4 regions of the Paenibacillus sp. P3E genome follow, and region 4 is predicted to be linked to each of the others. Evidence: riboswitches for the same ligand, from Rfam matches in the RefSeq annotation. Region 4 holds a riboswitch; each other region holds the start of a gene.

What was found. A riboswitch is a leader RNA that binds a small molecule or an ion and turns the genes downstream of it on or off. The one in region 4 is predicted to bind cobalamin.
Region 1: linked by a shared signal. The riboswitch ahead of A3842_RS22990 (energy-coupling factor ABC transporter permease) and the one ahead of A3842_RS30680 (S-layer homology domain-containing protein) in region 4 are both predicted to bind cobalamin.
Region 2: linked by a shared signal. The riboswitch ahead of A3842_RS13630 (anaerobic ribonucleoside triphosphate reductase) and the one ahead of A3842_RS30680 (S-layer homology domain-containing protein) in region 4 are both predicted to bind cobalamin.
Region 3: linked by a shared signal. The riboswitch ahead of metE (5-methyltetrahydropteroyltriglutamate--homocysteine S-methyltransferase) and the one ahead of A3842_RS30680 (S-layer homology domain-containing protein) in region 4 are both predicted to bind cobalamin.

The regions. Positions count from the first base shown of each region.
Region 1 is NZ_LVWH01000192.1:8,702-16,538, reverse strand. Features, by position in the region: gene cobJ (precorrin-3B C(17)-methyltransferase) at 1-610, opposite strand, end outside; gene A3842_RS23005 (energy-coupling factor ABC transporter ATP-binding protein) at 716-1,573, opposite strand; gene cbiQ (cobalt ECF transporter T component CbiQ) at 1,624-2,412, opposite strand; gene A3842_RS22995 (energy-coupling factor ABC transporter substrate-binding protein) at 2,405-2,710, opposite strand; gene A3842_RS22990 (energy-coupling factor ABC transporter permease) at 2,707-3,474, opposite strand; cobalamin riboswitch at 3,673-3,864, opposite strand; gene A3842_RS22985 (ArsR/SmtB family transcription factor) at 3,990-4,928, shown strand; gene A3842_RS22980 (DUF6171 family protein) at 5,073-5,348, opposite strand; gene A3842_RS22975 (alpha-N-arabinofuranosidase) at 5,362-6,858, opposite strand; gene A3842_RS22970 (5'-3' exonuclease) at 7,050-7,837, opposite strand, start outside.
Region 2 is NZ_LVWH01000160.1:72,192-80,028, forward strand. Features, by position in the region: gene A3842_RS13620 (ribonucleoside-diphosphate reductase subunit alpha) at 1-1,005, opposite strand, end outside; gene nrdG (anaerobic ribonucleoside-triphosphate reductase activating protein) at 1,122-1,637, opposite strand; gene A3842_RS13630 (anaerobic ribonucleoside triphosphate reductase) at 1,634-3,619, opposite strand; cobalamin riboswitch at 3,930-4,161, opposite strand; gene A3842_RS13640 (MTH1187 family thiamine-binding protein) at 4,468-4,776, shown strand; gene A3842_RS13645 (sugar phosphate isomerase/epimerase family protein) at 4,814-5,590, shown strand; tRNA gene A3842_RS13650 (tRNA-Thr) at 5,722-5,793, shown strand; gene A3842_RS31520 (antitoxin YezG family protein) at 5,978-6,178, shown strand; gene A3842_RS13660 (hypothetical protein) at 6,329-7,399, shown strand; gene A3842_RS13665 (hypothetical protein) at 7,443-7,721, shown strand.
Region 3 is NZ_LVWH01000181.1:3,504-11,340, forward strand. Features, by position in the region: gene A3842_RS20220 (DUF4349 domain-containing protein) at 1-973, opposite strand, end outside; gene metE (5-methyltetrahydropteroyltriglutamate--homocysteine S-methyltransferase) at 1,409-3,697, opposite strand; cobalamin riboswitch at 3,843-4,057, opposite strand; gene A3842_RS20230 (undecaprenyl-diphosphate phosphatase) at 4,259-5,119, opposite strand; gene A3842_RS20235 (DedA family protein) at 5,275-5,898, opposite strand; gene A3842_RS20240 (FtsX-like permease family protein) at 5,913-7,837, opposite strand, start outside; gene A3842_RS20245 (ABC transporter ATP-binding protein) at 7,837-7,837, opposite strand, start outside.
Region 4 is NZ_LVWH01000235.1:12,730-20,566, reverse strand. Features, by position in the region: gene A3842_RS30685 (hypothetical protein) at 6-230, shown strand; cobalamin riboswitch at 658-861, shown strand; gene A3842_RS30680 (S-layer homology domain-containing protein) at 1,042-5,646, shown strand; gene A3842_RS30675 (DUF4430 domain-containing protein) at 6,085-6,984, shown strand; gene A3842_RS30670 (energy-coupling factor transporter transmembrane component T) at 6,981-7,837, shown strand, end outside.

The DNA.
Region 1 (7,837 bases), on a different contig from region 4:
GGTAGGCGCTTTTTACGATCCCGACCGGAGTGGCAGGTTCCCGGTAGCGGAGCAGAATCTGACGGGCCTCTTCAATCTGGTGGGTACGCTTCCCGCTGCGCGGATTGTAAAAGGCAATTACGAAGTCCGCGGCTCCCGCCGCTTCTACACGTGCCGCAATGCTCTCCCAAGGCGTAAGATGGTCACTCAGGCTGATCGTGCAGGAATCGTGCATAATCGGTGCCCCTAGCAGTGAGGAGCAGGATTGAATGGCCGATATCCCTGGAATCACTTCGACCTCTACACCAGTGTCGGGGGTCCAGCCCCGTTCGATCAGCACTTCGTAGACCAGCCCCGCCATTCCATATACACCCGCATCTCCGCTGGAGATGACCGCAATGGTCTGCCCGGCTTCGGCCCGGCGAACCGCTTCCTGGGCCCGGCTAACCTCCTCGGTCATGCCTGTACCGACAACTTCCTGATGGCGCAGAAGCGGCCGGATCAAGTCCACATAAGTGCTGTAGCCGATCACGGCCTCACTTTCTTCCAGCGCCGTTAAAGCGCGGCCCGTAATATGCTCCATAGCACCAGGCCCAAAGCCGATAATCAGCAGCTTTCCTAGCTTGTTCATTCTTGTTCCCCCGTTCGTGTGTAATGCTGTTCAACTGCTTCCTCTATGGCCTGCATCAGCGCATTAACCCTCACCGTAGTTCCTAACCAACCGGCTAGCCTGACACTACCCGTCCATCCTTTCACCCAGCAGACTGCCAAGCAGCGCCTTGAAATCCCCGGCATTCCGGGGAGCCGTGACTCCTTGCGTTACGTGCAGGGGCAGGCTGTGCCACAGCTCTGCCAGCAGCGGGAGCTCCAGGCCAATCGCCTGCAGAGTCTCCGGCCCCGCAAAAATATCATCCGGCGTTCCGGCGGCCCGGCAGGAGCCATGATCGAGCACGATGATCCAGTCCGCCCAGCGGTAAGCCAGATTCATATCGTGCGTGGCCATAACCACAGTTGTGCCCTTACGGTGTATACTGTCCAGGCCATCTAGAAGCTGTGCCTCGGACAGCGGGTCCAGGTAAGACGTTGGCTCGTCGAGCAAGATCAGCTCCGGTTCCATCGCTATTACGCCTGCAAGCGCCGTGCGCTTTTTCTGGCCCAGGCTGAGCTGATGGATGGGTTTATCCTTTAGAGCAGTAAGGTTCAATTGCTCCAGAACGGCAGCACAACGTGATTCAATTTCCTTCTCATCCATACCGGTGCCCCGCAGCCCGAAGGAGATATCCTCCATTGGCGTGCTCAAGATCAGCTGCTGCTCAGGGTCCTGAAACACCAGACCGACTCTGCGGCGCAGGGCGGCCAGTTCTTTTTTTGCGTAAGATACAGGCAGCCCCGCCTGCAGCAGCGTACCCTTTTGCGGCCGCAGCAGGCCTACCGCATGGAGAAATAACGTTGATTTACCGGAACCGTTATGTCCAAGCAAGGCTGTTTTACAGCCCTTTGGGACGGCCACGGTCAACCCGCGGAGTGCAGGCTCCATCGTGTCCGGATAATGAAACACAACATCTTCAAAGGCCAAACTGTAATCTATGTTCATGTGGCTCCTCTTCTCCAGGCGGCTTCACTCATGGATCATCATCTTTCGCATCAAGCCCATAGCAGCCACAGTTGTGCAGCCACCAGGAGCGCGATTCCGGCATAGGCTTCAAAGGCAAACCTTCGCGGCACTGTGCGCTTCACATAGGGCGGTAAAAGAATCTCCCCGGTAAATCCCCGGGTTGCCAGCCCCTGCGACAGCCCATAGTACCGGTGCATGGTGTTTGCGAACAGTGAAGCTGCCATACTTGCAGCCTCCTGCAGCTTCGACCAGAAGCCCCTTTGACCGCCGCGCAGGCGCCTGGCCAGAAGCAGTCCATGGGCTGTGTCATCCAGCAGGAACAGGAAGCGGTACATAATCAGCATCAGTTCCAGCACAATCTGCGGCATCCGCAGCCGGCGGAGCACCTGCAGCAGCTCGCCAAACGGTGTCGTCAGTATAATGAACAGGCAGCAGGCCAGGCAGGCTGACACCCGGGCCAGCAGCAGCACAGCCCGCATTCCCCCTGCCGGGGTCATGTACAGAACCCGGGACATGCCTGGAATCTGCAGATGCCAAGAAGCCTCTCCGGCAGCCGGATGGCCGAACTCCACCAGCAATGCCGGCAGGCTGAGGCCGAAGAACAACAACGCTGTGCCGACAAGAAGGCCATAAGCGCGCGGGGGGATTTTGGCGTAGAGAAGACACCACCGTATCATCCAGAGTGCAATAAGCATCTGAAGCGCCGGATGCAGCACATAAGCGAGTATGAACATAACTGCCGCAAAAAGGCTCTTCCACATCGGGGACAGCTGCCTCAGGGCATTGTTGCAGGATAACGCATCCATTCTTCTAATCATTCAGCTTCTGCCGGTTCTGCTGGTTCTGCCGGTCCTGTCTTCCCCTCAAGAGACCCAGCGTATAGCCGATCACTCCTGCACCAAGGGCTGCCTGCAGCGCGAACAGCATGCTCTCCGTCTCACCCGGCAGCTCAGCCAGCGGTTTGAACCAGGGCTTGTATGTGGGATCAATCTCCGTGATTGCACTCTCGGCCGCGTCATCGGCTCCGCCGAAATCCCCGTTCACAAGCAGAAGCGGCAGGACCACCAGCAGAATCACTGCGAGCAGCATCAACAGGTTTCTCCATTTGTTCTTCACCGTTCGCCGCCTCCCCCGGCTGCACGTTTGAGCAGTGACAGCTCCTGCGGACTGTAAGCCTTCAGCCAGTTCCAGAGCAGCACGGTCAAGAGTCCTTCGCTGACTGCCAGCGGAATCTGGGTCACGGCAAATATACCGCCAAATTTAGCAAAGGAAGCCAGCACGCCGCCATCTGCCGACGGAAAAGCCACCGCAAGCTGAAAGGAAGTGACGACATAAGTCATCAGATCCGCTACCGCAGCCGCACAGAACACCGCCAGCTTTTCCCGGCCGTTCAGTTTCATGATCAGCCTATAGGCCGCATAACCGGCAAAAGGTCCGGCCACCGCCATGGAGAAGGCGTTCGCGCCAAGTGTAGTAATTCCGCCGTGCGCCAGCAGCAGTGCCTGGAACAACAGCACAACCGATCCGATCACGCTCATCGGCAGCGGCCCCAGCATCACAGCGCCAAGTCCCGTCCCTGTAGGATGGGAGCTGCTTCCGGTTACCGACGGCATTTTGAGGGCGGACAGCACAAATGTGAAGGCACCCGACAGACCCATCAGCAGCTTCAGCTCGGGATTGTCCCGGGTGATTCGGGTAAGCTTACGGACTCCAAGTAAAAAGAATGGCAGAAAGGCCGCCCACCAGAACAACGCCCAGCCTACCGGTAAAAAACCTTCCATAATGTGCATCGCTTCAGCTGTGCCCGGTTCATTCAGCAACAAATAAACGGCAAATACACAGACCAAAGCTGCAAAACGCCAAAAACTGCGTTTGTGCATTCAAAAACCTCCATCCTTAATTTTCATATGCATGAAACATATACACTCTTACCTTTCAAACCAAAAACTCCCGCCCTGAGGGGGTGGGAGTTATATGTACGTGTTCAGATCACAAAGAGAAGGCTGCTCCGCCGCCAAAACAAGCAGCGCACCCCCATCTGATCATCCGTTCGTACACCGCTCCTATCCGCGTAGAGTCGTGTGTGCGCAAACAAGGTAGGTCTCCTGGCTCGGGATCACAGCATGGCTTTCGTCTTCCCCGGAGCTATCACCGAGTGACCTTTTGAAAGCCGGCTCTTCCTTACAGTGGCGGGACCGCTCGGGAGTTGCACCCGATTCCCTGTTATCCCTTGATATACAATCAAAGGCACCTTGTTTCGTCGCTGATTCATCCTGTACATCATAGCGGACATCGCTCACACATGTCTGTGATAAAAGTGCAGCCGCAGGAAGCTTGTAAGAATGCCACTTGAGTAATATAATTATTAACTATAATCCTGAATCGGAGGCCTTTCATGAAACTTGATCTTACTGAAGAATCCCTGCCGGTGTACGAAGCATTATCCAGCTCTGTACGCCTGCATATGCTCCGTCTGCTCGCCGTTCAGCCCATGAATGTCAAGGAATTAGCCGGATCGGTCAAGCTCAGCAGTGCGATCATGACCATGCATGTGCGTAAGCTGGAAGCCGCCGGGCTGATCCGCACCCATATGGCTCCGGGACGGAGCGGCCTGCAGAAGATCTGCACGATTGCCGTGGACCATGCTGAGATTCTGTTCCCGGGCCAAGACAAAACGGAGCGCAAAAGCCACCGGAATGAGATTCCGGTCGGGCATTATTCGAATTTCCAGATCGAACCGACCTGTGGACTGGCTACGACCGAGCAAGTCATCGGCAGCTTTGACGATCCGCGTTATTTCTGGGATCTGGAGCGGATGAATGCCGGTATTCTCTGGTTTGGCAAAGGGTATGTCGAATATAAAATCCCCAACTTTCTGCTGTCCAGCCAGCAGCCCGAGGAACTGGTTATAACGATGGAGATTGCCTCAGAAGCGCCGTCCATCAATAACAATTGGCCTTCGGACATCACCTTCACCCTGAACGGGCACAAACTTGGCTTTTGGACCAGTCCCGGCGATTACGGAGACAGACAGGGCAAATATACACCCTCCTGGTGGCCTGCACTCACCAATCAATATGGATTGCTCAAGCAGCTGAGGGTTACGCCCAAGGGCACTTTTATGGATGGTCATAAACTGTCTGAGGTTACGCTTGACCAGGTGGGCATTCGCAGCAAACAATGGACGTTCATGCTTTCAGTGGAAGAGGACGCCGAGCATATCGGGGGCCTTACCCTGTTCGGCAAAGGGTTTGGCAATTACAACGAAGACATGCTGGTTGATCTATACTATACAGATATGCCGGATAGCAGTGAGGCGGCTGGATCTGCTTAAGCCCGCTTATACGTGAGTGAACAAAAATAAGAACCCCCGAGTTCCACAGTTTACCAAACTGGTGGAATTCGGGGGTTTTGGGTTCAGTCATATTCATGCGATGCTGTATTCTAGACTGCCTGGCCTGACGACTTCTGTACGCGCCTATTCGTTAACAGGCTGCCATAGACCGCCGCCGGGGAGCGGACAACCGCGCGCTTTCAGCCGGGCCACAACCGGTATGATGCAGCCGCAGGCCGTGCAGGTTACGCCATCCTGCAGTTTGGGGCAGGTCCTGCAGATGGCGACCCGCTCCGTATACACCTGATCTGAAGCGGTGTTGCCTTCATTGAACATGGATGACGCCATTATACGGGCGATCTGTGCTTCTGTTACTTTATAATCGTCCCGGCAGCCTTTGCAGGCAGAGGTTGTGGCCATAACAGTACTCCTTTTATGCGTTCGGTGTAATTTCCAGTACCGTTACCGACATCGCCGGCAGTTCCACAGTAAGCGTATCTCCTTCCAGCTTGAAGGCAGTGAAGAGCTGCGGAGCAACCGCTTCCGGCTCACTGAACGAGTTATGGGCATCGATGGTTGCCCCGGCAAGCGTAGTGCCGGAAATCTGCACCGCTTTACCGGCAAGTCCGCGCAGCTCCAGCGGAAGCACCGCTGCGGATGCATGATTCAGGTTGCACAGGCTTACATGAATGACACCTTCAGCTGTTACCGATGCCGAAGCGGATACTTCCGGAATCTCCTTACCGTCATAGCTGTAAGAACCGCTGTCCAGCGTCAGATCGAGCAGTTCGGCGTCCTGATGCACCTTGTACATATTAAATACATGATAAGTCGGAGTCAGCAGCATTTTCTCGCCTTCGGTAAGAATAACGGCCTGCAGCACGTTAATCGTCTGGGCAATATTCGCCATCCGCACACGGTCGCTGTGCTTGTGGAAAATATTCAGTGTCAATCCGGCAACCAGCGCATCGCGGATCGTGTTCTGCTGATACAGGAAGCCCGGGTTCGTGCCCGGCTCCACATCATACCAGGTACCCCATTCATCTACGATCAGGCCGACTCTTTTCTCAGGATCGTATTTGTCCATAATCACGCTGTGGCGGGATACCAATTCTTCCATGTGCAGCGCCTTTTCCAGTGTTGTGAAATATTCCGAAGTTTCAAAGCCGGTAGCCGCACCCTTATGCTCCCAAGTTGCGCCGGGAACGGTATAGTAATGCAGCGTGATGGAGTCCATAAACTTGGCAGCTTCGCGCATCAACACTTCCATCCAGTGATAATCGTCCGAATTCGGCCCGCAAGCAATCCGGTGAATCTTGTTGTCCCCGTAGTTGCGGACGTAGGTCTGGAACTGCCGGTACAGATCAGCATAAAACTCAGGACGCATATTGCCTCCGCAGCCCCAGTTTTCATTGCCTACACCAAAATACTTGACGGCCCACGCTTCCTCGCGGCCATTCTTCATGCGCAGCTCAGCCATCGGAGACACGCCGTTGAAGGTCAGATACTCTACCCATTCGGACATTTCCTGTACCGTTCCACTGCCTACATTACCGTTGATATAAGGCTCGCACTCCAGCATAGCGCACAGCTCCATAAACTCATGCGTTCCAAAATGGTTGTTCTCCACAGTACCGCCCCAGTGAGTGTTGATCATCCGTTTGCGGCCTTCGCGTGCCCCAATGCCATCCTTCCAGTGATATTCATCGGCAAAACATCCGCCCGGCCAGCGCAGCACTGGCACCTGGATTTCCTTAAGCGCTTTCACCACATCATTGCGGATACCCTTGGTATTCGGAATCGGTGAATCCTCTCCTACCCAGATCCCCTCATAAATACACCGTCCCAAATGCTCGGAAAAATGTCCATAAATGTTCCGGTTAATCGTTCCCTTGCGGATATCCGTGTTAAGCACTGCACGCTGAGCCATTCCAATGCCGCCTCTCTAAGATTAATGTATTTATTAATTATTTAATAAGTATATTAACATTATAATAGCTTTGCTTCACATTCGTCAATAACAAAAAGCGCCCCCCTGCCGCTGGCGGCACAAGAAGCGCTATGTCTACAAATTAACTATTTGGGCAGTGGTTCGTCTTGCTGAATAGATGGAATGGAGTCTTAACCCAGATCCCCCAGCTCGATCTGCACAATGCCCCGTTCATCCTGTACCGTGCCGACTAAATGCATCAGGCTGCCGAACTCCAGCTCCTGAAATTTGCGGGCCGCGTTCTCGCGCTGCAGCTCCCACAGGCATTCTGCAAGTGTACAGACTACCGGCACATCGCAGCGAATTTCGGCCAACTCGCGCGAGAGATGGAGCATATCGAGATCAGCTTCGATTTTGGCGCGCACTCCTTTGGGCAGCAGATGGAGATTCTCGATCACGCCTTCCACGGTACCGTATTCCGTCAGCAACTTCAGTGCTGTCTTCTCCCCGATGCCGCGTACGCCGGGATAATTGTCACTGGTATCGCCCATGAAGCCCTTCAGATCAATCACCTGGGCAGGCGTTAGCCCTCTTTCTTCCAGGAGCTCCGCAGGATCGTACACTTTGTAGTTGGAGCGGCCTTTTTTCATAATCACGACCTTTACGCTGTCACTGACCAGCTGCAGCATATCATGATCTCCTGTCAAAATATAGACCTCGGACTCTCCGCTGTAGCAGGACGCAAGCGTGCCGATGCAATCATCTGCTTCATAGCCCACCAGGCCGATATTCGGCACACCCAGCTCAGCTACCACCTCTTTGACCAGATCGAACTGCGGGATCAGCTCCAGCGGCGCATCAATCCGGTTCGATTTGTAGCCGTCATATTTCTCGGTGCGGAAGGTCCCTTTGCCCATATCCCAGCAGCAGACGACGTGGGAAGGCTCAAACGTGCTAACCGCATCGAAGAAATACTGCA
Region 2 (7,837 bases), on a different contig from region 4:
CATTCTCTCGTCGCCGTTGTTCAGCTTCAGGTCGAGGAAGGCAAGAATATCTTTATGGAAAACATCGAGGTAGACGGCGACAGCACCTTTGCGTGTGCCGAGCTGGTCTACGCTGACTGCGGTATTGTTCAGCTGGCGAATCCACGGAATGACACCGGAGCTGGTGTTCTTGTGGCCGCGGATATCGGACCCGCGGGCCCGCACCTTGCCGAGGTAGACGCCGATGCCTCCGCCCATTTTGCTTAGGCGGGCCACATCGGTATTGGAGTCGAAAATGCCTTCGAGCGAGTCGTCCACGGTGTCGATGAAGCAGCTGGAGAGCTGTCCGGCGACTTTTTTACCCGCATTGGACATGGTAGGTGTGGCAGCGGTCATGTAAATGTTGCTCATGGCCCAGTAGGCTTCTTTGACCAGATCCAGCCGTTTCTCTACCGGCTCTGTGTGCATGAGGAACATTGCGATAATCATATAACGCTCCTGTGGAAGCTCCATTACGCGGCCGTCAAAGTCATGCGCCAGATAACGGTCCGACAGGGTCAGCAGGCCGATGTAATCGAACAGCAGGTCGCGCGTGTAATCGATGCAGCTGCCCAGTTCCTCAATCTGCTCCTTGGTGTAGTGGGACAGTAGTTCTTCACGGTAGATGCCCTTCTTCACGAGATCGGTAATCAGCGGGTACAGCTCGCCGTAAGGCTCTTCCGGGTATGCTTTGTAGCGGCGGTTGACGGCAGCTTTTTTGTACAGGGAGGTTAGCAGTGAACGCGCAGCAGCGAACTTCCAGTCCGGCTCCTCTTTGGTAACGAGTTCAAGGGCACTCATCGTAAAAGCATTGCTGATCTCTTCTCCGCTGACCTCATCACGGCGCAGCTTGGACTGCACTCCGCGGATCAGAGTTTCCTTGCTTAATTGATCCAGGCCGTTCAGGATACGGTCGGCGTACACGGAAATGCGGATTTCATCAAAAGCCAGTTGGCGGTTATCGGGTTTCACTACGAGCTGTGGCATAAGTTTAACCATCCTTTCATTTTTGGGTTTAATTTTCAATATCACAAATTGAAGTATATAAGCGCAGAGAGCGGCCCGCCCCGAGGCTTGGCCTGCTCTTTGAAAGTTAACTGAATTTATAAGGCAGCCGGCTCCCAATGTACGATTTCCGTACCGGCGAGACTGGCCTGAATATCAATAATGCGCTGGTTGCTGCTTCCCCGGTAGGGAAGGGTAGTGTCTTTGAGCTCTTCCACAAAACGTCCGTCGATCACGACCTGGCACAGGGCCAGCAGGTTCCATTCGGGTGAGCCGGGTGTCGCTGTAAGCTCTTCATAGGTATAGCCGGTGTAAATCCAGACGGGATACTCCGGCAGCACGCTGCGCAGCTCCAGAATGAAGCCCGCAGCCTCCTCTGCCGAGAATAAAGGGTCGCCGCCTGCCAGTGTCAGTCCGTCCAGCAGCGGATTCGCGGCTATTTCGGCAATGATCTCCCGTTGGCGCTCCCGTGTGAACGGCTCGCCAAAATTGAAGTTCCAGGTCTTGGGATTGAAGCAGCCCGGGCAGCGGTGACGGCAGCCGCTGAGGAAAAGGACGGCCCGCATGCCTTCTCCTTCATTGATCGATTCCGGGTAGTAGCCACATATGTTCATAGGTGCTTAACGCGGTCCCTTACTTCGGCTTGCTTGGCGGCATTGAAGCGGGTCTGATAGTCGCCGGTCAGGTAGCCGGTTACCCGGCGCAGACGGCGGATATGCACATCGTTCTCATGCGCGTCGCAGGAAGGGCAATTGGTGCCAATCACGCCTTCGTAGCCGCAGTTCGAGCAGCGGTCCACCGGATGGTTGATGCTGAAATAGCTAACTTGCTGTTCCAGCGCGTAACGGATAATCTTGACAAAAGCTGCCGGGTTGCTGCGAGCATTACCATTCAGCTCCACATAAGAGATTGCACCCGCATTGCAGTATTCATGGAACGGTGCTTCCAGGCTGATTTTCTGCGCAGCGCTCAGCTCATGGTAGACCGGGATGTGGAAAGAGTTCGTATAGTATTCGCGGTCGGTGATGCCCGGAATGGAGCCCAGTACTTTACGGTCCACCTTGGTGAACTTGCCGGACAGCCCTTCAGCAGGTGTGGCGAACAGGGTGATGTTGAGGTTCAGTTCCTCGCTCTTACGGTCGCAGTATTCCCGCATGTGGCGGACAATAGCGAGCGCCTTGGCATGGGTCTCCATGTCCTCGCCGTGATGCTTACCGTACATGGCCTTCATGCACTCGGCCATGCCGATGAAGCCAATCGACAGACTGCCGTGCTTCAGCAGTTCGCCAACCGAATCCTCGGGAGCCAGGTCCTGGCCGCCTTCCCAGACGCCTTCGCGCATCATGAAATCAGAGGCTTTAGCCTTCTGGGAAGCCTGGATGCGGAAGCGGTGGAGCAGCCCATCCAGAGCGATGTCCATGTAATGGTTCAGATCGTCATAGAAGCCTTTCTCGTCGGCGGCAAGCCGGCGTCCTGTGGCAGTTCCGTAAGCCAGTCCCAACCGCACGAGATTGAGCGTATTGAAGGACAGGTTGCCTTTGCCGGAGCAGTGGTTGCGTCCGAAGCGGTCGCCCAGCACCCGAGTGCGGCAGCCCATGGTTGCAAATTCAGTATCCGGGTCGGCCGGATCATAATATTGCATGTTGAGCGGCGCATCCAGATTGGCGAAGTTCGGGTACAGTCTGCGGGCAGAGCATTCGGCAGCTTTGAGGAACAAGTGATAGTTCGGATCGCCCTGTTGCTGGTTCACGCCCTGCTTGCATTTGAAGATCTGGATCGGAAATACCGGCGTTTCGCCGCTGCCGAGTCCGTTCATCGTTGCGGTCAGCAGCGAGCTGATCACGAGCTGGCCTTCGGGAGAGGTGCACGTACCGTAGTTGATGCTGGTAAAAGGAATCTGGCCGCCCGAGCGGCTGGACATCGTATTCAGGTTATGTATCATGCTCTCTGCTGCCTGCAGCGTTTCGCTCTCTGTTTCTTTTAATGCAAAGCGGAAGGCCCGCGGATACAGCTCTGCCAGATCGCTGCGGCTCATAGTGACTTCGCCAAGATGCTCACCGGCTTGTCCTTCTTCGAAATATTCGAGTCCCTTGCGGAACAGCTTGGCAAAGGACTTGGTCACATAAGGGGCCAGGTCATAATCCAGCTTGTTGGCGGATACGCCGCCGTATTGGGCATTTTGCTGAGACTGGAAAATAATCGCTACGAGCGACATTGCAGTCATGATCGAGTTGGGAGGACGCACGCTGCCGTTGCCGGTGTTGAAGCCTTCGCGGAGAAGCCGTTCAAACGGGATGAAGATGCAGTTGGTGGTTCCGATCGCGTATTGGTCCAGATCATGGACATACACTACGTTATCAAGGGTAGCCTGTACCAGTTGCGGCGGCATTGTGAAGTTGCGGGCATACCACTTGGAATACTCACTGCCGAACTTGCTCATTTTGCCGGAGAAGCTCTCTCCGTTCAAATTGGCATTCTCGCGCAGCAGATCCAAATCCCGGCTGTCGATAATATCGCGCCCCAAATGGATGACTTCCTCTAATAGATCCTCCTGTGCAGCTTGTCCACCGTTGTACCGTTTCTCCAGCAGCGTCATTGTATAGCCCTCTCCTCTCGGTATATAAAAAACGTTCTAATTGTAATAAGACACCCCTTAACTCAGTAAAAAGAGCATCTTCCGCCGAGGACGGCGGAAAATGCCCGGATGCGTAACGCAAATAACCGAAACTGGATATTTACGGATGGTCTCCATGGAAAGAAGCTTTCCCGCAGAAGCCGATACCTGAGCGCGATAAGGCTTATCGCATTCAGGTATCGGCAGCCTTTGCTTCCCATCCTGGGGGAAGGCTAAATCTGCTTGTGCAGGCCGCATGCGGACACCTCTCCTGTTCCTCGCAGGCGTAAATGATGGTGCCCGGAAACAGGCAGGTCTCCTGGCTTCCGGTGAATCTTGGAGGCACCTTCCCAAGGGGGAATACCCTCAGTGGCGTGAGCCTCCAGATACTGTTCCGCAGGGGCTTGTGGAAGCCTGCGGAACATCCGGTTACAGTGGCGGGACCACAGCGGATTTGCACCGCGCTTCCCTATTAAGCTTCAACTCTCTTGAGAGAGCAAAGCACCTGTTTCCACTATATTTTGTTGTCGCTAGATAAAAATAACCCAATATCTTGTGTTTGTAAACATTTTTTTGCGAGCCCGCGCTGGGGGCGGATTCAGCCGATTTACTCACAGATGATCCACAGCCCATCCACAGATATCCCGGCATTCGTCCACAGTTCGTCCACAGGTAATCCACAACTTGTGTGTAAATTTTTCCGATTCTAGTTCATAAATTGTCCCCATATTAGGGGGGATTTGTGGGGGGAGGCGGGAGTTGCTACAATAAAGGGGACTGAAGACTTATATACCGGATTTTTTTATATTTTATAGTAGGAGGGGTTTCGAATGGCTATTGGCGAAGTAACCGTAATTCCGATCGGAACAGGCAGCACCAGCCTCAGCAGCTATGTTGCGGATATGCAGCGCGTGCTGGAGACAGTGGAAGGTATAACTTACGAGCTGACATCCATGGGCACAATTATCGAGGGACCGCTGGCGCGGATTCTGGCGGCCGTCGAAGCATTGCACGAGTCCCCTTTTACTGCCGGAGCGCAAAGGGTGTCCACCTCACTCAAGATTGATGACCGGCGCGACAAGCCCTCCACAAGCCGCAGCAAGCTGGAATCGGTGGAGCGCAAGCTGCAGGCGGAATAGTTCTGAATAATTACAGCATACAAGGAGCGTGTCCTCTATGGCGGCAATGAATCAGCAGGTCGGGATACAGATGTATACACTACGGGATATGGCCGAAAAGGATTTTCTGGGCACACTGCGCAATGTGGCGGAGATCGGATACAAGTCGGTGGAATTTGCCGGTTATTTCGGCGTATCGGCTGCCGAACTGCGCAGAACGCTGGATGAGCTGGGGCTGGCGGCTCCTTCGGCACATGTCGGACTGGATTTCAGCAGCCTGGAGAAGATGCAATCGGCGTTATCCAGAGAGATTGAATATGCCCGGGAGGTGGGGCTGGAGTATATCATCACGCCTTCGGCACCGCTTCCGCAGCATCCGGCACTGGACGATGTGCTTGCACTGGTGCCTTTCTTTGAAAAGGCCTCTGAACTTGTGCGGGCGGCGGGTCTGAAGTACGGCTATCATAACCATGACTTTGAGTTCAAGCAGGTCAACGGGCAGGCTGTGATCGACATCTGGCTGGAGCGGATTCCGGCTGGAGATATGGTGGCTGAGTTTGATTTGGGGTGGGTGCATGTAGGCGGTGCCGTACCGGCAGAATATGTATCCCGTTACGCCGGGCGCGTTCCGCTGGTCCACATCAAGGATTTTGGCGCGGGCCATGAAGAAACCGATCTTGGAAAGGGCCAGGTGGACTTCGAGAGTGTCTTCAAGGCTGCGGATGACGCCGGTATTCGGCATTATATTGTGGAGCAGGAGGTCTTTGCTTCGTCCTCTCTGGAGAGTGCAAGGCTGGCGCTGGATTACTTCCGCAGACGAGGAATGCTGGGATAACTTTGAGGACTCGATTCCCCTCCGCAGCGCGGGTCCTGTAGAAATCACGGGCGCCGCACTGTGAAAGAATGGGTTGCGTTTTTCCCCAGACGGGGTATAATGTATTTTGTTTGACAGAAAAAAAGCTTTAAGCTGGTGTAGCTCAGGGGTAGAGCAACGCACTCGTAATGCGTAGGCCGGGGGTTCAATTCCCTTCACCAGCATCCTTAATAACTCAATCATGACGCGGTTTTCCGGGATTTCGGGGGGCTGCGTTTTTTTTATGGTAAACCCACTACTATAACTATATATAATCAAGTTGGAGGTTAATACATCTGTGAAAAGTGAAGATTAATATCAACTTATAGGTAATAAACTTGCAGGGATTATCCCTGATGCTGGGACGAAATTCATCTCTATGCTGAGATATTACCTGGTTCAAGAATAGTTTATTTCTACTTTACATCCACTACCAAAAATGAGTTGATATATAGCCATAGTATTCTACAACAGCGTACAATCTGGAAATATGAAATTCTAGGTTTACATCCTACAGATCGTTTTCACCAAAGGTATCTAGATGAGTATTTAGAACAAAAGGCCGATTAATCTCCCAGAGAGCCATAACGGTAGTACTCACTTAGGGGAGCTTCTATATTTATAATTGTGTTGCAGAAAAAATTTACTTTTCTGCAACTTTTTCTTTATTTTAGCGTCATGTAAGAGGATGTTAAATTGTGTAAATAGGAGGATTTCTCTGTGGTAAAGAGAATTTTTGTTATTTTCGCTATGACTATAGGATTAATGGTATCTGCTGATCAGTCCTATGCCCGTCCCACTGAGTTACCGCCAAGTAACGACCGTACGGATGTGGTCTATGTTAGCGAAAATGTAGTAACACTGGTTGACTATATTAATAATAAAGCAGATATAGTTGATTTACAGACAAAGATAACCACAAATATTTCGGATGGTTCAAATACGATCCTAGATGTAAAGGTTATAAAAAATCCTCAAAAAATAGTGCTGCTTCAAAAGGGGAACGGAAATAAAATTTCAAAAACAGTATTCTCTTTTAACGGAAATCTTATTAGCAAGACTGAGATCGCTCTTGAAAATGCGGGAGATAAAATCAGATGGGTAGCTCCTACAGGCACAACAAACGAACGAATAATGGTTCAATCTAATAATTCCTTTAGCCTGTATCAATACCCGTGGACTAAACCAAGTGTGAGCTACAATGCAAAGATCGTTGATATGGGATATGAAAGTGTATCAGTAATGGATTGGGAATTTGAGGGGTATCCTAATTTGGCCATTAAGTACCATGCGCAAGGTATAATGAGGGATGATTATTTCGTTAAAATGGTCAATCTTTATTCAAAGAATGAAACTTCACTCAAGGACTTTAATTCTGATTTTTTAATTAAAACTAGCGGTAATTACCTTGCAGCATTATCCTCTTATACCTATCAGGCAATACCGGGAAATGTAATCCGTCCCTCAGCCAATGACTCTCAAAAGGTATTTCGTTTAATCAATAAATCCACTACAAAGGAAACTGCTTCTATAAAAGAAGTTTTTAAACAAGATGGTGACATTTCCGGGTGGAAAACAGAATTAATTAACGGTCAAGTATTTGTAGGGGATTTACTGGAACACACATGGTCCTTGTTTTCTCAAGAAGGAGCTATACTTTTAAATAAACAGGATTGGCCTAAAAATGGTGCCACGAAATTTTTGTACTACAACTTAAAATCACAAACAGCATATTTTCTGGATTATTCATCAGGTGAGATTTCAATAATGGAGAAGCCTTCGAAAAAATAGAACGGAAACGGGGAAACGGTATATGTGGCGTAAATACATACTAATGGTTACAAGTCTGCTTGTGGTCTTCGTAATGCTTCTACAGCCTGGAGCTGCCCATGCGGCGGATAGTGGAACGATAACTGCAGACAGCGGCATCCAAGAAAAGCTGATAGAAAAGTATGGACTTGATGATTCCAAACCCTCTTCTCAACCCGGCTGGGGCGGAGCGGATATAGGTATAAGTGATCCTCTTTCACTCGTCCTTTCCATATTCAGGGTGATTATTAATCCATATGCGTGGGTGGCTCCGGGGTTCATCCATTATTTGTTTTACCAATAAAGACAGTAAAAGTTGCATAGAACCCCATAGAGTCATACAATACAGTAGTAGAAAGCACACACAATGCGCAGGCAGGGGCTTCATACTCCTTCGCTGGCATCCCGATAAACAATAGG
Region 3 (7,837 bases), on a different contig from region 4:
CAGCAGCTACAATCAATACCGGAAGCGCAGCAGCCAGAAATATAAAGAGCCATTGAAACATCACGGACAGTGCATGCAGACTGCTCCGAAGCGCATCCGAAGCCCGGTCCATTAACGGCCCTTGTTCTTTGGTCTTGGCAATATCCACGCTCTCTTCAGTCTGGTACAGTCGAAGCTCAACCGTAGAAAAAGATACATTCTGGTCAATATATCGCATTCTGCCCTTGATCGTCTCTATTTCCTCCTGAATGGCACCAAGCTGGTTGGCAAACGCCACGAGGTCAGCGGATTTGGTTGCCTTTTTCATAAACTCGATATATTGGCCCTCCATCAACTGCTTGGCCTTGAGGCGCGACCCCAGATCCACATATTCCTCTGAAACGTCCTGACCCTGGATTTTTTGCTGAAGCTTCACGTTTTTGATCTTTTCCAAATGGTCCAGAAAAGAAGAAAATCCCGAAGCAGGCACCTTCAGAATAAAGGCTCCGCCATGCTCATATTCGGAGGTATTCTCCGAAAATTCAACAATATAACCTTCTGCGAGCGTCACCATATTGCGTACTTCTGTCTGCGCCTTAGCATAGTCCGTCACTTCCATCGTTAGGCTGGCGTGATAGATCAGCTTTTTGTTCAATCCTGCCACAACGTCATTTCCCGTAAAACCGGCCGTTCCTTCAGCTGCACGCGCTGCATCCGTGTTGCTCACTGCTGAGCTTCCTCCGCCACCCTTGTCTCCCTCAGCCGCAGGAGCTTCAGCTGCAGCCGACACTGCTTGATCCTTCGGTGCAGCATTCGCTGAAGTGTTCTGGTCTGCTGCGCCGTCGAAGCCTTCTGCCGTGCTGGAATTGTCTGCCTTCATCTCCGACCGGCTTGCAGAATCATTATTGCTTCCAGCCCCGCACCCTGCCAAAACGATAGCAAACACTATTAGTCCCAATACATAATACAGATAATGCAGACCCCTTTTTTGCATGCCCATTCCTCCAAAAGTGTAGTGGAATTTCCGCTTCTTTTGTACAGATTGCTGCCAGCGAAGAGCTTTTTGTCTGTAGGCATCTTTCGCGTTAAAGTCTTTGACGTTCCAAAAGCTGGAAGGTTGCAGGAATTCGGTAGATTTTCCAATCCAGTGGCTGATTTGCCCATCTAAAGGTGCTTTCGTTATTTGGGGATATAAGATTCGCGAAAAGAAAAAACACCAAAAACCCTATATTCACAAGGAATAAGGGTTAGGTTCTGCTCGGACAAGCTCCACCTTGCCGTTCAGTTCGTTGCTGTATAGATGGCGTCGATTCCAGCAAGGGGAGGTGAAACCCTCCTGCGAAAAGACGTACCATTCAAGGATAAGAAGGAAGCCTGGTCCAGGTTCCTTCTATTCTTTTTCTCATTCTAGCAAGATTGAGAATGATTATCAAGCGTTTTTCTTCCGCACATTACCTGCGGCCAGAACCATGTTGCGAAGTGCCGCCTCCGTCTCTTCCCAGCCGCGTGTCTTCAGCCCGCAGTCTGGATTGATCCAGAATTGTCCGGCATCCAGTACACGCAGTGCGCGCTCAATATTCTGCGTCATCTCCTCTACTTCCGGAACACGGGGACTATGGATATCATAGACACCCAGACCAATGCCTTTATCATAATCATGCTCTTCAAAAGCCGAAATCAGCTCCCCATGGCTGCGGGAAGTCTCAATGGAGATCACATCCGCATCCATAGCCGAGATCGCCCCGATCATGTCGTTAAATTCGCTGTAGCACATATGCGTATGAACCTGCGTGGTATCCTTCACATGGGTTGTGGCCACCCGGAAGGACCGTACAGCCCAATTCAAATAATTCTCATGGTCTTCCGCCTTCAGCGGCAGCCCTTCGCGGATGGCCGGCTCATCCACCTGAATCATCTCGATTCCGGCATCCTCCAGCGCTTGAACCTCGTGACGGAGAGCAAGGGCAATTTGCTTCGCTACCTCTTCTCGGCTGAGATCATCGCGTACGAAGGACCAGTTCAGGATGGTTACCGGTCCGGTCAGCATGCCTTTTACCGGCAGCTTCGTCAAGGACTGGGCATAGACGCTTTCTTTGACGGTCATTGGCTGGATAAAAGCGACATCCGCGTAAATCACCGGAGGCTTCACGCAGCGCGAGCCATAGGATTGCACCCAGCCATTCTGGGTGAACAGATAGCCGCCCAGCTTCTCGCCGAAGAACTCGACCATATCCGTCCGCTCAAATTCACCATGTACCAGCACATCCAGACCAAGCTCCTCCTGAAGTGTAATCGCCTCGGCGATTTGACGGCGGACGAACGTATCATAGCGCTCCTCATTCCACACCCCTTTGCGCCATTTGAGACGCGCCTGGCGGACCTCAGCCGTCTGCGGGAAGCTGCCGATAGTTGTAGTCGGCAGCAGGGGCAAACGCCATTTATCCTGCTGCAGCTTCACACGCTCTGCGAACGGCAGGCTCCGGCTGTCCGGAAGTTCGTCCAGACGGCGGACCTGCTCCGCCACATCCCGGCGGCCGCGTTCAGGAAGTGCGCGGAAGACAGCCAGCGCTTCCCGGCTCTCCGCAAGCTCCGCCTCGGCCGTTCCGTTGTCACCACCTGCGGCTGCGGCGAGCAGCCGAAGCTCTGTCAGCTTTTCGTCAGCGAAGGCCAGCGCCTGCTTCACAGCAGGCTTCAGCTTCCCTTCGCTCTGCACCGTAACCGGTACATGGAGCAGGCTGGAGGATGGCTGAAGAATCAGCCGGTCCAGCGGCACATGAAGAGCCAGCTTCTCAATCAGTCCAAGCTTGGTATCAGGGTCGGCACGCCAGATGCTGCGTCCATCAATTATGCCTGCACCCAGCCATTTATCTTCCGGCCAGCCAAGTCGTCCGATCGCCTCCAGATTCGCACCGCCATCATGGACGAAGTCAAGGCCAATGGCCTGTACCGGCAATTCAAGCAATGCTTCCAAGGGTTCAGCCGCTTCAAAATAAGTCTGCAGAATCAGATTCAAGCCGGGGACTGCAGCGGAAATCCCGCTATAAATGGTCTTCAGCAAGGCAATGTCTTCCGCGTTCAATCCTATAACGATGGCTGGTTCGTCGATCTGCACCCAGGCTACACCTTCCTGCTGAAGCTCCTGCAGCAGCTGAATATAAGCCGGCAGGAAGCGGGCGGCAACCTCGCTGATGTCCGCAGCCGGAAATCCCTTGGACAGCTTGAGGAAGGTATACAGTCCCACAATGACTGGCTTGCCTTCAATACCCGCCTGCGCTTTGGCGAAGCGGTAGGCGGCCAGCGGTTTGTTCTCAGTCAGCCGGGGTGTAAGGCTGCCGATCTCCGGCACGATATAATGGTAATTCGTATTGAACCATTTGGTCATCTCGCAGGCCGGGGCGGCCGCATTGCCGCGGGCCATGGCGAAATATAGATCAAGCGGGACAGCCCCGCCGTCATAATCATAACGTGGCGGCACAATGCCGAACATGACGGCTGTGTCCAGCACATGATCGTAGAAGGTGAAATCATTCACCGGGATCAGGTCAATACCGGCCTGTTGCTGCGACTGCAGGTGCTGAAGCTGAATGTCCGCCATTTCAGCACGGAACTCCTGCTCGCCAATTTTACCGGACCAGTAAGCCTCCAGTGTTTTTTTCCATTCACGGTTTTTGCCGATTCTCGGGTACCCCAGATTGCTGGTGATCAATTTTGTTGTCATTGAGATCTGCTCCTCATCTGTTCGCTATTTGTTGTATGTCCTTATAAAAAGACGCCTCTCCCGAAAAATAAGCCACAGGGAAAGACGCCCATTGATCTTCTAAATGGAATAACGTCTGAACACCTCCCTATCTACCGTAGGTACTGCAGTGCTTCTGAGTCAGGCAGGTCTCCTGGCTAGCGGAGTCATCGTTCTTCAGCAAGTCTTCCCCGGCTGGATCTACCTGTCTGCCAGTGACACATTAAGCTGGAACTCTTCCGTTACAGTGGCGGGACCGCGTCGGTTTCGAGCCGAACTTCCCTATTAAGCTGGACAAAAGCTACATTCGCTCCATCCGGCACCTGTCTCCTATATTCGCTTTTCAAAACTTCATCCTTTAATCTGATGCCATCATACTGTACCTTTTTTGCCATTCGCAACAGATTCCGGCGATTTCAGCTATACACATTCGCTATAGCAAATCAGCTTTTTGCCCGATTTGGCACTTGAATCTTGATCAGTGCTCATGATAAAAAGGCGATACCCTCCAAGGAAGGCACCGCCTGCATTATTTTTTCTATTCTAGAACCATACCAGATATACCACTACAGCAAGAACAATCCGATAGATCGCAAACGGCAGAAGCTTAATGCGGTTGATCAGCTTCAGGAAGAAACGCATGGACAGCAGCGCGAACAAAAAGGCGCTGATAAACCCGGCAATAAAGAACGGCAGCGCATCGAGAGTGAAGTACTGCCAGTTCTTCAGCAGTGAAATCAGGCTGGCTCCAGCCATAATCGGCACCGCCATAATGAAGGTGAAGTCGGCCGCGGCACGATGGCTCATACCGAGCAGAACGCCACCGGAGATCGTGGAACCGGAACGGGAGAAGCCCGGCCACAGCGAGAAACACTGGATCAGACCGACCGATAGCGCCTGCCTATATGTAATTTGATCGACACTCTCCGTTTTGATCTTTTTGGGGGCAAACAGGTCTGCACAGATCATCAGTATTGCACCTACGACCAGACCAATCAGCACCGTTGAGGTCGAAAACAAATGCTCATCAATATAATCCTCGAACAGAAAGCCGAGCACCCCGGCAGGGATAAGACCCACAAGCACCTGTGCCAGCTTCAACCGTCCCGCCGTTTCCACTGCTGGCTGTCCTTCCGGCACCGCTGTCAGCTCTTTGCGGCTGAACCGCTTCAGACCCAGGAGATCGATGAACCGGTTGCGGAAAATCACCACCACGGCCAGGATCGAGCCCAGCTGAATCACTACCTTGAACGTATTCGCTGTGTATTTTCCGAGAAATTCCTGCGATTTCAGCCACATATCATCAACAATAATCATATGGCCTGTGGAGGACACCGGAGCAAATTCAGTCAAACCTTCAACAATACCCAAGATGATTGCTTTAATTATAGTCAAAAGCTCCATGGAATCTCCTCCTAAAAGTTTTGTGAGCATTGCATCTATGAAATCACTTCGTACAAAACTCGCTACGAAAGCATAAACTTAGTTTTGTGAGCATCACATCTATGAAATTGCTTCGTTCAAAACTCGCTTCCAAAGCATAGAATTTGTTGGTGTTGTTACCCGCGGGCTTTGCCGGCGGTACGGCGTTTACGCAAATACAACAGTCCCAGCACGAGAATTCCTCCGGCAATCAGGGCGTAGACCACGCTGGAATAAGCCTCTATATACCCTCCAATGTCCTCCCAGGACTCTCCTAACGCAGCACCCAGCAGGATCAGCAGTGTATTCCAGCCCAGTGTACCGATCGTCGTAAACAGCATAAAAAGTCCGAACTTCATTCCCGACATTCCTGCCGGAATCGAGATCAGACTGCGCACCAGCGGCACCATCCGGCAGAACAGCACCGTCCAGTAGCCGTATTTATCAAACCAGGCATCCGCTTTGCGGATATCACTTTTCTTAATCCGTATCCATTTGCCGTAGCGGTCCACAATACGCTCCATTCGGCTGACATCCAGCATCCGGCCGATCCAATACAGAATGGCTGCACCCAGCAAAGAACCCGCCGTAGAGGCAATAAGCACACCCGGTATCGTGAGTCCGGAGGTTGTAGTCATAAATCCGCCAAAGGGCAGGATGACCTCTGAAGGAATGGGGGGAAAGACATTTTCCAGCGCCAGCATCAGAAAAATACCGGCATATCCGAACTGCTCCATAATATCTGTAATCCAGTTTTTCATTCGGTTCCCTCCGTCTAGATGAGATTTTTCTTGAGGTTGCGCAAATAGCGGCTGCGGATGAAGAAGAAGTATAGCGTCTGGGCAGCCAGATAACTGGTCAGCACAGCCCCGGTCTCCGCAGCAATGGACAGATAGAACAGCCGCTGCAGCGCAATAAAAGCAAACAGACTGTGCAGAACCGCCAGCAGGACCGGGATGAAGAACATGAGTGCCAGCTGCAGTGTCACAATGCGGTCCAGTTCCTGGTCAGTCAGGCCCATTTTGGACAGGGTGGAATACTGCAGGCGGTCATGATCCAGATCCATATAGAGACGGAAGTAGAGGAAGCTGCCGGCAGCAATGAAGAAGACGGTCCCGACAAGCAGCGAAGCGAACAGCATGGTGCTGTACAGCGTGCGCTGAATCTCAAATAAGGTTCCGCTGATCACAACGGCATAAGCAGACTTTTCTTCATAGGGAACCTTCCCTTTGGCAGCGAGTTCTGAAGCCACCCCCACCGTCCGGGTAAAATCATCCACATAGAAGCCGGTATACCAATCCTGCTGCACAGGGATAACCAGGTTGTACAGACTGTCGCTGATCACCAGCCCGCTGAAATCGCCGCCTCCCCTGCCGTCCAGCTCCGGCAGCAGATATTCGGCAACCGGCACATGCTGCGTATAGCCGGTCTCTTCAATCTGGATTCCTTGCTGGAGTGTATATGTTGCTTTGAAGCGCTCTGCGGTCAGACTGCGGTCGCGCTGGGAACCGATCATCACCAGGCTTTCATTGCCTTCCAGCGGCGGTTCATTCGAGCTGAAGCCCGCATGTTCCAGAGCAAGCTTGTAATTCCTGTAGGACATCAGAGGCAGCTGAAGTGTATGGTCGGGACCTGTCTGCGAAACGACCGCTGCGACTTTGAGTGGAATCCGCAGGGTTTCGTAAGTCAGACCCAGCTGCTCCAGCTCTGCAGTAATCCCTCTCAGGTCCTTCTCTTCCGAGGAAGTATGCCCCCCACCCTTGGCTACATAGCCGACAGCCGCCGGATAATCCAGCTTCAGCTCCCGTGACAGCGTGTGGATCGATGCGAAGACCCCCACCGAGGTGAAAGAAACTGCCGATACAATAGTGACCATAAAAAACATCCGCCCATTGGCCTTCCACCGGTACGATAATCCCGAGAACGTGAGAATATGCGTATGCTTCCAATAGAAGCGGCGCAGCTTCCGCAGCATCCCCACAATATACAGACTGAGTTGAGTGTAGAAAAGATACGTGCCGCATACAGTAATCAGCACCACTGGAACCATCATGATCTCTACAGTTGTGGCCGTCGTGGCAGCCGCCAGACCATACCCGGCGAGGAGCAACAGACCTGAGATCAGCGCCAGCTCCTTGGATACCTTTGGCTCCGCATTCCCTCTGTGTCCGCCCTGGAACAGTCCGCGTGGTGCTTCATTTCCTATAAAAACAAAGGTAGACAGCGAGATCAGCATGAACAGCAGAACAAAGCTGCAGATGGTAAGCACCGGCGCCTGCCAGGGCAGGTGAAATGTAAGTGGGGGGATGCCCAGAAACCCGGACCCGATCATCAGGAAGAGCTTGCCCAGCAGCAGCCCCAGCAGTGTGCCGGTGAGGATAGCAGATCCGCCAATCATCATATTTTCCAGAAATACCATCAGGTTCAGCTGCTGTTTGGTCATCCCGTGCATCAACAGAATTCCGAACTCCAGATTACGTGATTGCAGGAATGAACCTACTGACACGAGTACGAACAGGGAACAAAAGACATAAATGATTCCTTCGGCCACCATCATCGTATTTGCAGCTGTCCCCAGGATCATATCCTGCGAAATCGCCGGATGATAAATGAACAGTGCACACAGAAAGAAGACCATGACCGAGAACGCGCTGCTGACAAAATACGCGGCATATTTCCGCTTATTCCGTGTTACATTCC
Region 4 (7,837 bases):
AATCAATGAACAGCAATATTATTTGGGGGATAGTATTATTAGTGCTGTGTTTGTTTCTTAAGCCATTATTGGCGATTGTGGGGCTGGATGAAAGGTTGTTCGGAGTGGTCTGGCAGGGTGAAGCTGTGTTTTCATTGAGTCCATTTTTAGTTCGGATTATTCTAGCAGTAATTGGGATTCTCATGTTTATCATCGGTGGTATGCAAGTTGCAAAGCAGAAGAATAATTAGTTGAATACAATGTTAAACAGAAAAGACTGATAGAGGTGTATCAGTCTTTTTCTCAATTATGAAGTATAAGAAATTATTTCTATCGGATTTTCATTTACTTAGCTATAACGATGGAGCGGTTAACTTGTTTGATGTGGTATATAAAATCAATATTAATATAAGTAGAAGATGTCAAATTCTGATCGTGTAGTTTTGGCATAGAATCCCCCTTAAAAAATCCCGACCACTTGGCTTTAGTGACATGTGTTTTTACCATTTCTACAGGCGAGGCATTAACAAATGACGTACAAAGAAACTAACCATAATTGCAAAAGCTAGAAACATACTAAATCCTTCTGAAAGTTTGCTGGGCTACCTACGTCCACTATGAAAAAGCTTGTCTATAGACATACAAGGGAATACTGGATATGATTATGGATATTAAAATTTAATAGGTTATGGAGAAGGTGCCGGTTCTGCTTCACAGAATCAGAATCGGCTTAAAAGGGAAGCACGGTGCAAATCCGGCGCGGTCCCGCCACTGTAAATGCGGAGCGGCTCTTAGAGCGGCCACTGTCCGGTAGAAGGATGGGAAGGCCAAGAGCAGCAATGAGGCATAAGCCAGGAGACCTGCCTTTTTCGTGAACGTTTCTATTCTTCGTGGGGTAAGAATGCGGAACATATGCAGATGGATGGAGTCCGGAGCTTAGGAGCCGGAACCTTCACTTTGTATTTTTCCGGGCCGCCCTGAACAAGGGCGGTCTTTATGTTGTTAGGGTCATCCCCTGCTGTGCACTACAATCCATTTCAGTAAAAAGGAAAGAGGTTGACGATGAAGACATTGTATTCTGCCAAGTCTTTTGTATTTGGTCTGGTCTTATTACTGCTTATTTCGATTACAGGTACCGCTGTGGTTCCGGCGGGACAGGCTTTTGCTGCGGCAGGAGCCTCCGCTAACAAGGTAACGAATAGTGTTGCAGACGCTGTGTATGCGGCTGACCATGCTGCGGACGGAGAAGCAGCAGCGGCACTAACTGCAGCAGTTCCCGGGGGACAGGTATCGGTCTCGCAGGCAACGTATACAGCTGCTGAATATATTATCAGCGGCGGTGTGACTTCGGAGTGGCAGGCGATCGGCCTGGCCCAGGCGGGCTACCGGGTGCCGGAGAGCTATGCCCAATCGCTTGCACAGAAGGTGCAGGCTGCGGGAGGCATTTTCCCGAACGTTACGGATTATGCACGAATTGTGCTTGCCGTGCGGGCGACCGGCGGGGATCCGGCGAATTTTGCCGGAAGTGGTTCGGGGGCAGGGTACAATCTGCTGGAGCGCATCTACAATAGTGACAAAATTAGCGGCCAGTCGCTGAATGCTCCGGTATATGCGCTGCTCGCACTGGATTCCGGCAGCTATACGCTTCCCGGCGATGCCAAATGGAACCAGTCGTCGTTGCTAAGCGAAATTCTATCCAAGCAAAACAGTGACGGTGGCTTCGCTCTGTTCCCGGGAGCGAGCGATCCGGATATGACGGCCATCGTCCTGACTGCCCTTTCTGCTCATAAGAATGAAGCAGCTGTTACGACAGCCGGACAAAAAGCTGTAGCCTGGCTGGCCGCCAAACAGGATGCCAGCGGAGGTTACGGGGACAGCAGCGAAAGTGTGGCCCAGGCCATCATTGCCCTGTCTTCTTATAGCATAGACCCCACCAGTGACAAGTTCACCAAGAACGAAGCGGATCTAATCAGCAGACTTCTGAGCTTCCGGCTGGAGAGTGGTGCCTTTGCCCATAATCAAGGCGGCAGCGCCAATGTGCTGGCCACGGAGCAGGGACTCCAGGCCCTGGTGGCCTACAGCTTGTTCAGCGGTGGAACGAACGGCAAACTGTATGACTTTTCCAAACCGGCACCGCAGAATCCGCTAGTCTATGTGCCGCTCACGATCGAAGGCCCTGAGAAGACGCTGGGCCAGGGCAGCGCGTATGCGGGAAATGTACTCGAGGCGCTGGACAAAGTAGCTGCGGCAAATGGCCTGCCGGTTACGAACCCTTCCGGTAACTATGTTACGGGTATCGGCAACATCTCTGCCGGGACCTATGGCGGGTATGATGGCTGGATGTATGCCGTTTCGCGCGGCGGTGAATGGGCAAGCGTCGATGTAGGCATGAAAGACTTCAAGCTGAAGGAGTCGGACAAGCTGCTGGTTTATTATGCTGGCAGCGATACACAGCTTGTAGATCAAGTAGCCCTTTCCAAGGTGCAGCCTAGAGAGGGTGAAGCTTTTAACGTCACGGTCACCCAAAAAACATGGGTATGGAATAATTCCACAGCCACTTCCAGTCCGGTAACCTCAAGCGCTGCCGGGGTACAGGTGACGATTGGGGATCATACGGTCACAACAGATGCAAAAGGCATTGCCGCTTTTACCGGAGGAATTCCAGCAGGTGATTATACGCTTGCTGTGACCGGCTACGCTCCGGGGAAGGCCCCTGCAGTTGCGAAATATACGCAGTCATTGAAGATCGCTCCCAAGAATGTAGCGGCTTATCTGTCGGTTGAAGGTCCACAGGGACCCGTCATCGACGGTACGCTGGAGGCGTATAATGCACTGGAAGCACTGAAGAAGCTCGCCGAGTCTGGCAATATTCCGCTGAAGATCACAGAATCTTCTTTTGGCAGCTATGTCTCGTCGATCAACGGAATAGAGAGCGGCACGTATAAGGGCTATTGGAGCTTTGCGGTGCAGCGGGGCGGCGAATGGATCTACCCGTCTGTCGGGATGGGGGATTACGTACTGGAGGCATCCGACCGGGTGCTGGTGTATTATGCCGGTGCGGATACCCAGGTGGTGGATACGGTACAGGTCAGTCCAGCGAAGCCGAAGCCGGGTGAAAAGTTCACCGTTGCGGTAGCGCAGAAGCAGTGGGTCTGGAATAATACCACCTTTACCTCTGACCCGGTGGTAACGCCAGCAGCGGGTATACAGGTCACGATTGGCGGCACAGCAGTAACTACTAATGACCAAGGTATAGCTGCCTTTGATAAAGGTCTGCCTGCGGGTGCGTACACGCTTGCTGTAACCGGCTATGTTGCCGACAGCACACCGAAGATTGCCCGCTATACGCAAAAGCTGACCGTTGCAGATCCGGCAGTTGTGCCTCAGCCGGCATCGGCAACGATCTCGGTTATCGGAGACAGTGCCAAAGGAACGATTCTGCCCAGCACGCAGGTGGTCTTGAATCCGGGGGAAACGGCATACAGCCTGCTGAAACGTCAATTAGGGGGCAAAGTAGAGGCCACCACCTCCGGCGGAAGCCTGTATGTGGTGTCTATCGACGGTCTCAAAGAATTTGACCGGGGACCCAAAAGCGGATGGCTCTATTACGTAAATGGTAAGGACCCCGGATTTAGTGCGGCTGATTATAAATTGAGTAATGGAGATGTACTTGTCTGGTCCTACACGACAGATTATGAAACCTCTTCTCCAGGCGCAGGCGGTCTCCCGGGAAGTACGGGAACCGTGGACATCACCACTGACAACACTCTTCCGCTGAATCAGGTGGGGCAGACAACAGCCGTTACGAACCTGAACGCAAGAATGACGGCGTCAGAAGCGGCGGCTCTGAGCGGGAAATTCACGGCAAACTCTGCTGCCTTCGAGCAGGAAGTTACCCCTGGTGCAGGTGCAGCCTTAAAGGACAGCGGCGGTGAAGTGCAACTGCTGATTCCGGCCGGTGCGGTTACCGGAACCGTGAAGATCAGCGTGCGGGAGAACAGCTCGTCCCGCAAGGAGCTGGTATCGGGGCTGTACACCTTCTCCCCGGATGGTACCAAATTTGTGAAGCCGGTCGACTTGTCCATTACGGTGCCTGTAACAGTCCCTAATCCAGCTAATCTGGCCTTGGTCTGGCTTGATCCGGCCACAGGCCGCTGGATTCCGGTTCCGTCTGTATTGGATGCCAAGACGGGGGTTCTCACCGGAAAGGTGAGCCACTTCACCGATTACGCAGTGGTTGACCGCAGCAAGTGGGAGCCTAAGCCAGAGCAGCTGAAAAGCGACATTGCTGCTACAGCGAAGGGCATAACAGCAACGGAAGAGCTCAGTGACTGGCAGGCTGTTGGGCTTGCCCGTTCAGGTCATGCGGTACCTGCTGCTTATCTGGCAGGGGTGAAGGAGCAGCTGTCGGACAGTCAGGGGCAGCTCCGCAAGGTTACAGACTATGAGCGTCTAGTTTTGGCTGTGGCTGCTGCGGGTGCAGATCCGCAGACGTTCGGCGGCTATAACCTGATTGAGAAAATCTACAACAATGACAAGTTGACCAGCCAGGGAAATAATGGTCTAATTTTTGCCCTGATTGCCCTGGATAGCGGCTCCTATACGGTGCCTTCGAGTGCCAAGTGGACCAAAGAACGCCTGACTCAAGCCCTGCTCGAAGCTCAGAATAAGGACGGCGGATTCCCGCTCACTGCAGGCGGAACAGCAGATCCGGATATTACCGCAATGGCGGTTACCGCACTTGCTGCTCATGCTGACCAGGCTGCTGTTGCGGCGGCAATAGACAAGGCCATTGCCTGGCTGTCACAGCAGCAGCAGGAAGACGGCGGCTACAAACAGGCTGGTGAAGCGAACAGTGAGAGTACAGCGCAGGTGATTATTGCCCTGAGTGCTGCGGGCATTGGCCCGAATGACTCCCGGTTTGTCAAAGCCAAAGGCGGATTGCTCAGCCATCTGGCTTCCTTCCGGCAAGCGGACGGCGGTTATGCGCATACACTGGGACAACCCGCGAACAGCGTAGCTACCGAGCAGGCACTGCTGGCGCTGACAGCGTATAGCCGTTATCTGAACGGTGAGTCGAAGCTGTTCAGCATTTCTCCTTCCGGTGTGACCGGGGGAGCGGTATTCACCGATGAGGACCTGATTTCGGCCTGGGCGCTGGATTCCGTGCATCAGGCTTACACCCGGAAGCTGATGGAAGGGGTCAGCGGAAACAGCCTGATCTTTGCGCCGAAGCAGAAGATTACCCGTGCGGAATTTGCGGCTCTGCTGCTCAGACTGACCCACAATGAGCCTTCTTCAGCAAGCAGTGCACCGGTATTCAGCGACGTCAAGACTGGCGCATGGTATTATGGAATAGTGCTGAGAGCCAAACAGCTCGGCATTGTCGATGGGATCACGGCTACAACCTTTAATCCGAACGGCATCATCTCCCGCCAGGATATGGCTGTCATGATCGCCAGAGCGCTCAAGCTGGAAAATACAGCTTCTGCGTCAGCCCCGCAGGCTGTGAAATTTACGGACGAGGCCCGGATTAGCAGCTACGCGCTATCTGCTGTCCATTCCGTCACTCAGCTGGGCTATATGACCGGATCTGGCGGTACCTTTGACCCGGCGGCAGCGGTCACCAGAGAAATGGCGGCCGTTGTGGCTGTAAGATTGCCTTGATGTTACTTGCTCCAGTGAAGTTGATCCATTCAGATTTGGTTTGAATTGGAGTAACTGGAGTTAGTTAAATGGCCAGATCGGTCAGGTGGATGTATAGTCAGTTTCTGTGAAGTAGCAGGATGCTCAAAGCTGTACGCATAATTTACGGTAAGGCAGCCTCTAGCCGATCCCCTTGCGAACGGAAACGGACTCCGATGCACTTATCTAGTGACTTTTGACCGATTTCCAGAATGAAGTAGCATAATAACGGCTTCTGTGTCCATATAGTCAGAGAAAAGAGCGGATATTGCGAAATAACGCTTTTCCAGTCCTTATAGGCCTGTCCAGGTATGAAGTGGAGACAGTGCCGTTATACCAGCAATCATATTGTAAAAGAACGGAACGGGGGAGCAGTCTGCAGCCCCGTTCCTTTCCCTTTTCCCGGAGGTGTCCATGTTCATGTTGAGGTCCATCCAGCAATGGCTGTCTTACCCGCTGCTGCTTCTGGCCGCAGCGCTGCTGCTCGCCGGCTGCGCATCCGGCGCAGACACAGCCGGCGGCGGTCCAAGCCCCGCCGCCGCGAATACGGCTGCGGTGCAGAGCCCGCAGCCCCAGAACCCGGCGTCCCCTATTCCCGGGGACGCCGCAAGCCCCCTGCCGTCCGGCGCGGAATCCGCCGCCGGGACGTCCACGGGGGCGGCTGCATCCGCGCCGCCGCCCGCCGCTTCCGGCGCGGCCGCTGGCACCGCGCCGTCTGCCGCTGCCGTAACGGAGCCAGCTCCCGTTACGGGCAGCGCTGCTGCGCCGGCTGCATCCGCGCCGGCGGCCGCCAGCGCAGCTCCGGCCACGGCGCAAGCCCCGGCCGGGCCTGCGAAGCCTGCTGCGGGCGCGAAGCCCTCAGCAGGCACCAAGCCGGCGGCAACGGCGAAGCCTGCCGCCACAGCGCAAGCCCCGGCAGCGGTGAAGCCGACTGCTGCCGCATCAGCCGCCCCGGCGAAGCCTGCCGGGGCCGAAGACACCGTAACGTTCTCCATTACCGGAGATGAGGAGCACGGGACGATTTTTGCGGCAGCCGCCGTGGAAGTCAAGGATGGGGAGAGTGCGCTGGAGCTGCTGAAGCGCATTACCCGCAAGAATAAGATTCAAATGGAATACCAGGGAGCCAAAAGCTTCGCTTATGTAGAAGGAATAGATAATCTCTATGAGTTTGACCACGGGCCGGAGAGCGGCTGGATATACAGAGTCAACGGTGAAATCCCCGGGAAGGGGGCAGGAGGCTACACACTGAAGCCTGGAGATACCGTGGAGTGGCTGTATACGCTGGATCTCGGCAAGGATGTGGGGGCCGAAGTGCAATGAGCAGCGGCTTCCGTTCGATGCATCCTTCGGTGGCGATGGTCTATTATGCAGGGCTGCTATTATTCGCCGCTTTGCTGTTTCATCCCCTGTTCCTGGCAACGGAGATTGCCGGACTGACCTTCCTCCTGGTGCTACAGGGACAAGGACGCGGGCTGCTGCGCGGCCTGCCCTTTTATCTGCTGATGGCGGTTTCCGTGGCAGTGCTCAATCCCTTGTTTTCACACAGGGGGGCGCATATTCTGTTTTATTTTATGGATCAGCCGATTACACTAGAAGCCGTACTGTACGGGCTGATGATGATGCTGGTGCTGCTGACTGTCTTTATTCTGTTCATCTCTTATAATTACACGGTTACTACTGATAAATTCATGTACCTGTTCGCTGCGGCTGCCCCCCGGACTACCCTGCTTACGCTTATGACCATGCGGTTCGTCCCCTTGTTCCAGCGGCGGCTACGGCAGATCACCCTGATCCAGCGGATTCGGGGAGTGGATGCGGGCAAGGGCAGTCTGCGCTCCAGAATGAGGGACGGCATGACACTGCTCAAGGTGCTGCTGACCTGGTCACTGGAAGAGGCCCTGCAGACGGCAGACTCAATGAAAGCGCGGGGGTATGGCATCCGCAAACGCAGCGTATACGGCATATACAAGCTGGACCTGCAGGATAAAGCCATGCTGTTGCTGTTTACGGTAAGCGGATGGATTCCGCTGTTTTTTTGGATGAAAGGGTATGGGGTGCTGGACATTTATCCGCGGATGAAGCCGATGCACCTCGGCTGGGCTGATGCTGCGATGTATGCCAGCTTCTGCGTGTTCGTGCTGACGCCGCTGGCCCTGGAAGGAAAGGAGAAATG